DNA from 3 places in the Nonomuraea sp. B19D2 genome. Region 2 is predicted to be linked to each of the others. Evidence: riboswitches for the same ligand, from Rfam matches in the RefSeq annotation. Region 2 holds a riboswitch; each other region holds the start of a gene.
The links. Region 2 has a riboswitch for cyclic di-AMP ahead of ABN273_RS37370 (CHAP domain-containing protein). Riboswitches for the same ligand answer to the same signal wherever they lie in the genome.
Positions count from the first base shown of each region.

Region 1: linked by a shared signal. The riboswitch ahead of ABN273_RS57830 (coiled-coil domain-containing protein) and the one ahead of ABN273_RS37370 (CHAP domain-containing protein) in region 2 are both predicted to bind cyclic di-AMP.
Region 3: linked by a shared signal. The riboswitch ahead of ABN273_RS22130 (C40 family peptidase) and the one ahead of ABN273_RS37370 (CHAP domain-containing protein) in region 2 are both predicted to bind cyclic di-AMP.

Region 1 is NZ_JBEFAK010000093.1:3,080-6,715, forward strand. Features, by position in the region: gene ABN273_RS60180 (50S ribosomal protein bL37) at 1-3, opposite strand, end outside; gene ABN273_RS57820 (DeoR/GlpR family DNA-binding transcription regulator) at 35-814, shown strand; gene galT (galactose-1-phosphate uridylyltransferase) at 811-1,890, shown strand; cyclic di-AMP (ydaO/yuaA leader) riboswitch at 1,955-2,095, shown strand; gene ABN273_RS57830 (coiled-coil domain-containing protein) at 2,101-3,057, shown strand; gene ABN273_RS57835 (GDSL-type esterase/lipase family protein) at 3,136-3,453, opposite strand; gene ABN273_RS57840 (hypothetical protein) at 3,432-3,636, opposite strand, start outside.
Region 2 is NZ_JBEFAK010000026.1:136,119-139,754, forward strand. Features, by position in the region: gene ABN273_RS37360 (carbohydrate-binding protein) at 1-961, shown strand, start outside; gene ABN273_RS37365 (TetR/AcrR family transcriptional regulator) at 973-1,545, shown strand; cyclic di-AMP (ydaO/yuaA leader) riboswitch at 2,056-2,200, shown strand; gene ABN273_RS37370 (CHAP domain-containing protein) at 2,216-2,866, shown strand; gene ABN273_RS37375 (heavy metal translocating P-type ATPase) at 3,072-3,636, opposite strand, start outside.
Region 3 is NZ_JBEFAK010000011.1:209,181-212,816, forward strand. Features, by position in the region: gene serA (phosphoglycerate dehydrogenase) at 1-218, shown strand, start outside; gene ABN273_RS22125 (class I SAM-dependent methyltransferase) at 641-1,456, opposite strand; gene ABN273_RS22130 (C40 family peptidase) at 1,567-1,971, opposite strand; cyclic di-AMP (ydaO/yuaA leader) riboswitch at 2,179-2,323, opposite strand; gene ABN273_RS22135 (3-isopropylmalate dehydrogenase) at 2,443-3,489, shown strand.

The DNA of each region.
Region 1 (3,636 bases), on a different contig from region 2:
CATAATTTGGTGGAATCTGTTGGAAGGAGCAGGTGTGCTCGCACAGCAGCGTCAGCAGACGATCCTCGAACGCGTGCGCAGCAACGGCGGCGTCCGGGTCGCGGACCTCGTTCGCGAGCTCGGCGTATCCGACATGACGATCCGCCGCGACCTCGAGGTGCTGGCCGAGCGCGGGCTGCTGGAGAAGGTGCACGGCGGCGCCACCGCCCTCGGTCCCGGCTCGACCGAGGAGCCGGGCTTCACCGCCAAGTCGGCCCGCCAGCAGCAGGAGAAGGAGGCCATCGCGCGGTGCGCGGCCGGCCTCGTCAGGCCGGGCACGGCCGTGGCGCTCTCGGCGGGGACCACCACGTGGGCGCTGGCCCGCCACCTGATCGGCGTACCCGAGCTGACGGTGATCACCAACTCGATCCCCGTCGCCGAGGTCTTCCACCGGAACCCGCGTTCCGACCGCACGGTCGTGCTGACCGGCGGCGTACGCACGCCGTCCGACGCCCTGGTGGGCCCGGTGGCCGTGGCCGCGATCCGCCGCCTGCACGTGGACACGCTCTTCCTCGGCGTGCACGGGATGAGCGTGCGGGCCGGGTTCACCACGCCCAATCTGCTGGAGTCGGAGACCGACAGAGAGCTGGTGGCGGCCGCCACCAGGCTGGTCATCCCCGCCGACCACACCAAGTGGAACACGGTCGGCATCAGCACGATCGCCGAGCTGAGCGAGGCCGACGTGGTCATCAGCGACGCGGGACTGCCCGAGGACGCACGCACGGAGCTGGCCGAACGGGCCGGAGAACTGATCATCGCGGAGGGCTCGCCTTGAAGCGCACCATCACCCACCTGGCCGACGGCCGAGAGCTGATCTACTTCGACCGGCGGGACGACGCCGACAGGAGTGCGATCGACCGGCGCACGCTCGACCCCCGGCCGGTGGCCTCCGAGCTGCGTTACGATCCGCTGACCGAGGAGTGGATCGCGATTGCGGGGCACCGGCAGACGCGCACGTTCCAGCCGACGGGCTCGGCGAGCGAGTGCCCGCTGTGCCCGTCGTCGGACACCCGGTCGTCGGAGATCCCGGCGCACGACTACGACGTGGTGGTGTTCGAGAACCGGTTTCCCTCCTTCTCCGGAAATTTCGGGACTTATTCGGAAGCGGGTGGCTTGAGCGAGGTGCGGCCGGGGGCGGGGCGGTGTGAGGTGGTCTGCTTCACCTCCGAGCACTCGTCCTCCTTCTCCCGGCTCTCCACCGACCAGGTGGAGCTGGTCATGGAGGCGTGGGCCGACCGTACGGCCGAGCTGTCCGCGATCGAGGGCGTGGAGCAGGTCTTCTGCTTCGAGAACCGGGGCGAGGAGATCGGCATCACGCTCGCCCACCCGCACGGCCAGATCTACGGCTACCCGTACGTCACGCCCAGGACCAAGCTCCAGCTCGCCGCCGCCAAGCGGTACACGAAGGGCAACCTGTTCGCCGACGTGCTGGCCGCCGAGCGGGCCGAGGGGACGCGCGTGGTGGCCGCCAACGAGCTGTGGACGGCGTTCGTGCCCGCCGCGGCACGGTGGCCGTACGAGGTGCACATCTACCCGCACCGGCAGGTGCCCGACCTGGCCGCGCTGTCGGAGGCGGAGCGCTCGGCGTTCGCGCCGCTCTACACCTCGGTGCTGCGGGCCTTCGACGACCTGTTCGGCGTCGTGATGCCGTACATCTCGGCCTGGCACCAGGCGCCCGTACGGCAGGACCGTGAGCTCGCGTACCTGCACCTGGAGCTGTTCAGCATCAGGCGGGCGCCGGGCAAGCTCAAGTATCTGGCCGGCTCGGAGTCGGCGATGGGCGCTTTCGTGAACGACGTGCTGCCGGAGGAGGCCGCGCGTATGATTCGATCACAAGTAGATCACTATTAGATTTCTAATTAGGGTCGCATTACTCGTGATCTACCACTAACATCCCTTTTGCACCGGCTGTAACGGCCGTTGCGCGCCTAATCCCGGGCGTGGCGCCCGGGAGCCGGGGACCCACCTAGTTCTGGGGTGAATCCGACCACGTGTCGGTAGGGCACCTCCGCGCCCGAACCCGTCAGCTAACCCGGTCGGCAGAGGGAGAGGAACATCCACGTGGCGGCTGCGTCCCCCGTGAGCCTTGTCATCGGTCTCATCACCGCCGCGGCCGTCGCAATCCTGCCGGCGGCCACGGCGTCGGCGGCGCCCAAGCCGTCGGAGGCCGAGCTCCGCGCCCAGCTCAAGCAGCTCAACAGCAAGGTCGACAAGCTCATCGAGAAGTACAACCTCAAGCGTGTCGAGCTGGCCAAGGCGCGGGAGGCCGCCAAGGCCGCCAAGGACCGCCTGGCCACCGCGGAGCAGGCGCTGGCGGTGGCCGAGCAGCGGGTCGCCGACATCGCCAGGGTGCGCTACCAGAGCCACGACCCCTCGGTGCCCGCCTTCCTGCTGTCCACCAACGGCGGCGCCGTGGCCCTGCTGGAGCAGCTCACGGCCGAGCAGCAGGCCGTCGTGGACGGTGTGGCCAAGGCCCGCGACGAGAAGAAGAAGGCCTCCGACGCGGCCGCCGCGCTCGCCACCCAGATCAGCGCGGACGCCAAAGACGTGGCCGAGCAGCGTGAAGACGCCCAGGACGTCATCAAGGACATCCAGAAGAAGCTCCAGGACCTGGTGCCGTTCGGCCCCGGCCGCAATGCGAACGGCAGCTGGGCCCCGGAGCTGCCCACGGGCTCGGACAACATCACGCCCCGTACGCGGCTGATGAAGGCGCAGGTGGAGAAGAACTTCAAGCTGCCGCACGAGGTGGGCTGCTTCCGCTCGGGCTCCAGCGGCGAGCACCCGCTGGGGCGGGCCTGCGACTTCATGATGAGCACCGGCGGGACGATGCCGTCGGCCGTCGACAACGCCCTGGGCGACCGCATCGCGGAGTGGGCACTCAAGAACCAGGACAAGCTCGGGGTCAAGTACGTGATCTGGAAGCAGCGCATCAACATGGGTTCGGGCTGGCGGGCCATGTCGGACCGCGGCAGCATCACCGAGAACCACTACGACCACGTGCACATCTCGATGAACTAGCAGGAAGCCCGAGCTGCCGTGATCATCGCCAGAACGGCTCACCGCGATCACCGCCTGCGTGCGCTGGTCCGGCCTCGTTCACAACAGGTCGTCGAGGTCGACGGCCTGGGAGAGTGCGTCGTAGCCGGCGTCGTTGAGGTGGATGCCGTCGCCCGAGTGGTACTGCGGGCGCAGGGAGTCGGGGTCGGCGCTCTGCCGGACGACGGCGTCGAAGTCGGCCACGTGGTCGTAGGCCCCGCTGGTTCGGATCCAGCGGTTGACCTGGTCGCGAACGGCCTCGGCCGCGGGGCTGTAGGGGAGGGCGGAGCCCTTCATGGGCATGATGGTGGCGCCGACGACCTTGATGCCTTTGGCGTGGGCGGCTCCGTCGATGGTCAGCGGGGCGGTGCCGTACACGTTGGAGAGCTGACGCGCATGGAGGTCCCGCCGGCGCTGACGCGGACCACCTGGCGGACGGTCTCGGGGGATCGCCGGGCGAAGCCGTCCCGGGACCAGTTGGGGCCGTACCAGGTCGTGCCGGCAGTGGCGGGCTGGGCCGCGGTGCCCCAGGCCGCGTTCCACTGGCGGGTCGAGGCTTCG
Region 2 (3,636 bases):
TAGTGCCCTCATCGCGGTGCTGGAGTTCGAGACCGACGTGCCCCAGTTCAGTGAGAGCTTCTACCTGCCCGTGCTGCTCATCAGCGCACTTTTCTCGATGGCCGTGATCCAGCAGCTCGCGCTGGGTCCCTGGCCGATGGTGCGCGTGGTGGCGATCTACGTGGTGGTCCGGCTGCTCATCGCCGGGTTGCTGGTGGTGCTGGGGCGCTCCGCGCCGGATGTGCCGCTGGCCGTCGCCGGGCTTGTTGTCGCCGATCTGAGGTGGCGCAGCAAGAGCCTCGCATACGCCGCAGGGGCGGCAGGCGTGTCGGTGACGAGCGTACTGTCCAGCGTGCTGGGGGTTGCCAGTGTTCCTGTCGTCAGCGTGTTGCCCGTGGCCCTCACGGTGGTTGCGGTCTTCTTGGTGGTCTTGGCGGCTGGCTCGTTCCGCCGCGCCGCGGCCGCGATCGCCGTGGCCGCCGCGCTCGTGCCGATGGGGAGCCAGGACCGGGCGGAAGCTCACGACCCCGGCCAAGGAGAGATCGTCGCACAGGCGAAGCTCACGGGGGCCTCTGATGGGCACGGCACGCTCACATTGGCCGGCATCCTTCCAGTCGACTGCTCGGCGGCACGGACGTGCAGGATCCTGGCTCGGCGGGCGGGCGAGACCCGTACCGGGGCGGTGACCACGAGCGGCGGACAGGTGCTCGGCATGGTGAAGGTTCCGCCGACCGGGCGGTGGTTCACCTACCTCGAGGTCAAGGTCAAGCAGGGGATGGCTGAGACGTGGCTGCCGCTCGACGCCGGCGTGCCTCAGAGGACCTCGCAGCGCCGGGAGCTGTACCTGCCTGCCGGACGTGCGGGTGGAGAGGGGTTCGGGCCTGCGGAGGTCGTCAGCGGAGTGGTCTTGTACGCGATCGGGCTGGCCGTCCTCATGCTGGCCCTCGTGCAGACGCGGCGAATTGGCAGGTCGATAGCCTAGGCATCGTGACCATGATCGAACCCTCCCTGGTTGACGCCACTGCCGCCGCCGTGTCCCGATGGGGTCTGGCAGGCCTCACCCTGGAGCGCGTCGCCGATGAGGCCGGGATCTCCCGGACGACGTTGCACCGCAGGGGTGTCAGTCGCGACGACCTGGTGGGCGCTCTCGCCGCGCGAGCCGCGGATGAGTTCCGCGCCGCGCTGTGGCCCGCGCTCACCAGCCCGGGCAATGCGGTCGAGCGGCTGCGCGCCATGCTGGAGGCCATGTTCCAGGTGGCCGATCAGCACCTGGAACTGCTGGCCGGCATGTATGTCGCCCACGGGGAGATGTTCCACGAGCCCGGCCCCGAGGCCATGGTCGTCGACGTCTTCGCCAGTCCGTTCGACCGGGTGCTCAGGGATGGCGCGCTGGATGGATCCCTACGCCAGGTGCCTCCCACGATCACCGCCACGGTCCTGTTCAACACCGCTGGATGGGGATATGTGCATCTGCGGGCGAGCCACAAATGGCCGCAGGACCGCGCCAGGGACGCCGTCATCGGCCTCGTCGTCACCGGGCTTCTTCCACCCGGCCCGGACATGTAGGCATCGAACTTCGATATGCGACGAGACTCTCGTGACGCTGACCTTGCCGGATGCTACCTGTCTTGACGATGCCGGGATCCCATTGATCGCCGTGGTGCGACAATCCGCTCGCCGATCTGCCTGTTGGTCAGCCCCTTGCCGATCAGGTCGAGGATGTGCCCTTCCCTCTCCGACCACGCTGCAGGCCTTTCTGGCTGCTTGATCGCGCAGGCGTTGAAGCGTGGCGGCGGTGGTCTGCGAGTCGAGGGCAACTGTCCCGCGGCCACCGTCCGGACCGCGCCGACGGCGTTGAGGGAGGAAGAAGGTAAAGAATTTCGGACTGAAAACCCTTGCCTGGTAAGGGATGTTGGCGAGTTTTACCCGAGATGTCTCGGTCCTGTCTTGCACTCCTCTATGGGGATTACTTACCTTTTGGGGGTACTTGAGGCGCGCGACTAGAACCCTTTACGGGTGCGCGTCTCTCATTGCCGAGACCGTGCTCTACCTGCGCTGGCAGCATGCCCGCAGGGCAGGGTGCGGCCGCCGAATCCGCGAAGAGAGCGGAACCGGGGACCCAATTTCTTGGGGTGAATCGGAACACCCGCGAGGCAGTTCCGTAGGGCACTTCCAGGCCCGAATCCGTCAGCTAACCCGGTAGGCGGCATGGAAGCAAGGAGCAGCAAACCCCAGCATGACCAAGACCGTACTTTCGCGCGCTCTCCAGCCGATGAACATCGCGGTCGCAGCCGCTGTCACCGCAGGCGCGTTCATCACTGGCACCCCCGCCTTCGCCGCCGATCACCAGAACGACCGTGCGCATGCCGCCGAGGCCGCCCAGCAGAAGCCCGGCCAGGTCGCGGCGGACGCGGTCATCAAGATCGCGGAATCCCAGGTGGGCGTGACCGAGAACGCCGCAGGAGGCGGGACGCCGTTCCACCAGTGGTACATGTCCTCGCCTCGTGCGCAGGAGACCGTGGCACGCGACGGCGGAAGCATCCAGGCATATGTGAACGCTCCATGGTGTGCGATGTTCGTCTCCTGGGTCGGCGAGAAGGCCGGCGCCCGGCCTACCGTCGGCTGGGACGCCTACACCATCACCTGGGCCAAGTGGTTCCAGAAGAATGGCCGGTGGGGGACCGCCGCCAAGCCCGGCGCCGTCGTCTACTTCTCCTGGGACGACAAGACCGTCGACAGCATTGACCACATGGGCCTGGTCAAGAAGGACAACGGAGACGGCACGATCACCACGGTCGAGGGCAACACCGGCAACGGCAAGGTGGAGGAGCGGATCCGGCCCACGTCGCAGGTCGTGGGCTACGGCTACCCGCAGTACAAGGCCTGACAGGCTTAATTCCGGGGCGGGACCGACGAAGGTCCCGCCCTGACCTGTCCCTTGAAACAGCACCGTAAGTGCTCCTCCGGGGACATTCAGGCGTGCGGTGTGGTGTCGGTCGGAAGACCCCCACGGCGAAGCTCGCCGCGATGCTCGGCCTTCCTGCGCCCGCCGGCGCGGAGGCCGCCGGGGCGACGTCAGGAGATGACCATGCTCAATCGTCGCCATGACCACTTCGATGCGAGTGCGACAGCGGTCCCTGCGCGGTGAAGGCGTCACGGCAGTGGGTGGAGCAGAACCAGTAGGTGGTGCCGTCGCGTTCCAGTGAGGCGGCGGCGGTGGCGGGGTCGACCTGCATGCCGCAGACCGGATCGGCGGTCTCCGCCGGTTCGGCGCCTGTCTCGACGGTGACGGGCAGTTCGGCCGGGGGTTCCGCTGTGGGCCGGAGAGATGGCGGGGTGAAGCGGCGCAGTCGGTTGGCGTTGCCGACGACCGACAGCGAGGACAGTGCCATCGCGGCAGCGGCGATGATGGGGGAGAGCCGGATGCCGAGGAACGGGTACAGGATGCCGGCGGCGACGGGGATGCCGACCGCGTTGTAGACGAAGGCCAGGAACAGGTTCTGGCGGATGTTGCGCATGGTGGCGCGGGAGAGCCGCACCGCGGTGACGATTCCGGCGAGCGCGCCAGAGATCAGCGTGATGTCGGAGGCCTCGATCGCCACGTCCGTGCCGGTGCCGATGGCGAAGCCGACGTCAGCCTGGGCCAGGGCAGGCGCA
Region 3 (3,636 bases), on a different contig from region 2:
TCACCTACACCGACCGTCCCGGCATCGTCGGCGTGGTCGGCCGCCTCCTCGGCGAGCACAGCGTCAACATCGCCTCGATGCAGGTGGCCCGCTCCACCAAGGGCGGCAAGGCGCTCATCGCGCTGACCGTCGACTCGGCGATCCCGGCCGACGTGATCGACCAGATCGTGAGCGAGATCGGCGCTGAGAGCGGCCGCTCGGTGGACCTGGAGGACTGACCGCCCTTTCTGGCCCTGAGGCCGCCACCCGGATCGTTCCGGGTGGCGGCCTTTTGCGTCTCAGCATGCGAGATAGTAGGACATCCAACGAGATTGCTGAGGTACTGTTGCAGGAAATGCGCCAGGTGCTCGTACTTATTACCTGCCGCGGCGGGGCCTGTTAGGGCAGGTCGACGACTCGCCGCGGTGAGTGGCGTTGTGTCGGCCAGTAAGTCCCGTTCGCCCGGTCCGTGACCCGGACCCTGCGAGAGCAGGCCCGGTCGGATTCGCGACCGGGGTCCGACGTCCCCCCTGGAACGCTCGCGAAATGAGATGAGTCACATGTACGAGATGTATGCCTGGAACCGTTCGGAAGAGCACGAGGACGAGGCCGCGGAGGCCGTGCAGACCGCCCTGGACCGCCGGGACAACGGCGGGGCTCCTCAGAACTCGAGCCGGTAGAACACCGCCGACCGCTTCACCCCCGGTATCGCCCCGGCGACCCAGGCGGAGATCCGGTGCGGCGGCGACAGGCGGTCGAACCCGTCGATGTCGAACGCGCTCACCGCGCTCACACAGCGCAGCCTCGGATGGATCGACACCAGCTCGCCGGGGCCGTCGATGCCCCAGTGGAGCGTGGCCCTGGCCTTCCGCACGGGCCTGTTGAGCTTCTGTAGCCGGACGCCGAGCCTGCTCATGGCGTCGAAGACGACCTGCCCGCCGGGGAAGCGGTCCACGATCGCCCGCAGCAGTGCCCGGCCGTCGTGCGGGTCGAGGTAGTAGACCAGACCTTCGGCGACGACCAGCGCGGGAGCGCCGTCCGGGACCTGCTCCAGCCACTTCAGGTCGGTGACCGACGAGCCGATCACGCGGTGGCCCGGCCGCTCGGGGAACAGCCGGCCGCGCAGCTCGACGACCTCGGGGTAGTCCACGTCGTACCAGCGGACGGTGGGCGGCGGCGCCAGCCGGTAGAAGCGGGTGTCGAGGCCGCAGCCCAGGTGGAGCACGGTGGCCTCGGGGTGCGTGGCGAGGTACGCGGCGGCCCACCGGTCGATGAAGCGGTCCCTGAGCGCGACGGCGGCGGCCAGGGCGGGGCTCATGCCGGTCTTGCGGAAGTCGAAGTCGATCCGGCCGACCGCTTCGAGGGCCATGTCGTCGCCGAGAATCGGGTGCCGGGATCTCGCGTCGAGCGCGCGTCCGTACAGGGTGGCGAGGAGCGTCGCTTTCTCCTCGGTGAGTTGCACCTTTTCTGGCGCCATGCCACTACGCTAACGCCGCGCGCGGGTCCGCGGCGCCCATCATGCCGCCGCCCCGCGCAGGGGCGACGGCCGATGACGACAGCGCCACGGCCACGCCGCCGGCGTGCCTCCTACACGGTCGCCTTGAGCGTGGCGGGCGCCGGGGCGCTGCGCTGCTCTTTCAGCTCGGCCCAGAGGCGCACACCCTTGGGGTCGGGGCGGATGGCGCCCACGAAGGAGTTCCTGCGCCAGGCGTTCAGGCGCTCCTCCTTGACCACGTCACCCGTGCGCGGCGCGTGGACCATGTGGCCGGGGCGGGAGATCATCCCGACGTGCCCGAGGTTGTGGAAGAAGACCAGATCGCCGGGCTTGAGGTCCTTCCAGGCGATCTTCTTGTCGAACGCGGCGTACTGTTCGCGCGCGGTGCGGGGTAGCTCGATCCCCCCGTGCTGGTACGCCCTGAGCATGAGCCCGGAGCAGTCGTATCCGCTCGGGCTGGCGCCGCCCCACACGTACGGGGTGCCGCGCTTGCTCATGGCGAAATTGAGGGCGATCTTCCAGGCGGGCTTCGGCGCCTGCTGTTGCCGGATGCGTTTGATGTCCGCGCCGGTCAGGGTGGTGGGGTCGGTCAGAGTGGTGGGGTCGTCCTCGGGGGCGGCCTGGGCGGGGGTCGCCTGGGCGGGGGTGGCCAGAATGAGCCCGACGGCGCCCGCCGCCAGGGCAATGGCAATGCGAGACAGGGGTCTGTCCTTCCATACGGCCGGCCGGGTTAGCTGACGGGCTCGGGCCTGGAAGTAGCCCTACGGCATGGGGGTGCCGATTCGCCCCAGGGGGAAAGTGGGTCCCCGGCTCCACGCAACCGCTGCGTGGATTAGGCTCGACGGACTCTAACGAAACGGTCAAAGGATCGCAATAGGGGCAAAACGGACGTCCGGGAAATGAGAACGGATGTCCGATAGATGAGATGGAGTGTTCGTCAGTCGAGACGACGCGGTAAGGTACGGCTCATGGAGTCGCGCAACATCCGTCTGGCAGTCATCCCCGGCGATGGCATCGGCACCGAGGTCGTGGCCGAGGGCCTCAAGGTTCTGGAGGCAGTGGGCACGAAGATCGAGCCCACGCATTATGACCTTGGCGCCGCACGCTATCACCGCACCGGCGAGACCCTGCCCGACGCGGTGCTGGAGGAGCTGCGCGGCTACGACGCGATCCTGCTCGGCGCCGTGGGCGACCCCAGCGTCCCGCCGGGCATCCTCGAGCGCGACCTGCTGCTCAGGCTGCGCTTCGAGTTCGACCACTACGTCAACCTGCGCCCGGTCAAGCTGTTCCCCGGCGTGGAGACCCCGCTGGCCGACACTCCCGCCGAAGACATCGACATGATCGTCGTCCGTGAGGGCACCGAGGGCCTCTACGCGGGCACCGGCGGCGTCATGCGGCGAGGCACGCCGCACGAGATCGCCACCCAGGAGTCGCTCAACACCGCCCACGGCGTCGAGCGCGTCGTGCGCTACGCCTTCGAGAAGGCCAAGTCACGCCCCCGCAAGAAGCTGACGCTCGTCCACAAGACAAACGTGCTCACCTACGCCGGCGACCTGTGGCAGCGCACGGTCAACCGCGTGGCGGAGGAGTTCCCCGAGGTCACGACCGACTACTGCCACATCGACGCGGCCTCGATGTTCTTCGTGAGCCAGCCCGAGAGGTTCGACGTGGTCGTCACCGACAACCTGTTCGGTGACATCATCACCGACCTCGGCGCGGCCATCGCCGGCGGCATCGGCCTGGCGGCCAGCGGCAACATCAACCCCGAGCGGACCGCCCCCAGCATGTTCGAGCCGGTGCACGGCAGCGCGCCCGACATCGCCGGTCAGGGCAAGGCCGACCCGACCGCGACCATCCTGTCCGTCGCCATGCTCCTCGACCACCTCGGGCTGCACGCCGAGGCGGCCAAGGTCGAGCAGGCGGTCGCCGACGACATCCTCGAGCGGCTGACCGGCTGGGCCGGCCGCACCACTCACGAGATCGGTGACGACATCACCGCGCGAGTATCCGGCTAGGGACCGCCTAGCCCCGCAAGCGCCTGGTGGTCCGCAGAGGACCGCCGGGCGCTTTTTCGCGTCCAAACGGCCTAACCATCCCATCGGCCGCTTGCCATCCCATATAGCGAGACAATAAGAAGTACGGGGCTGCTTGCGAGCAGTGCC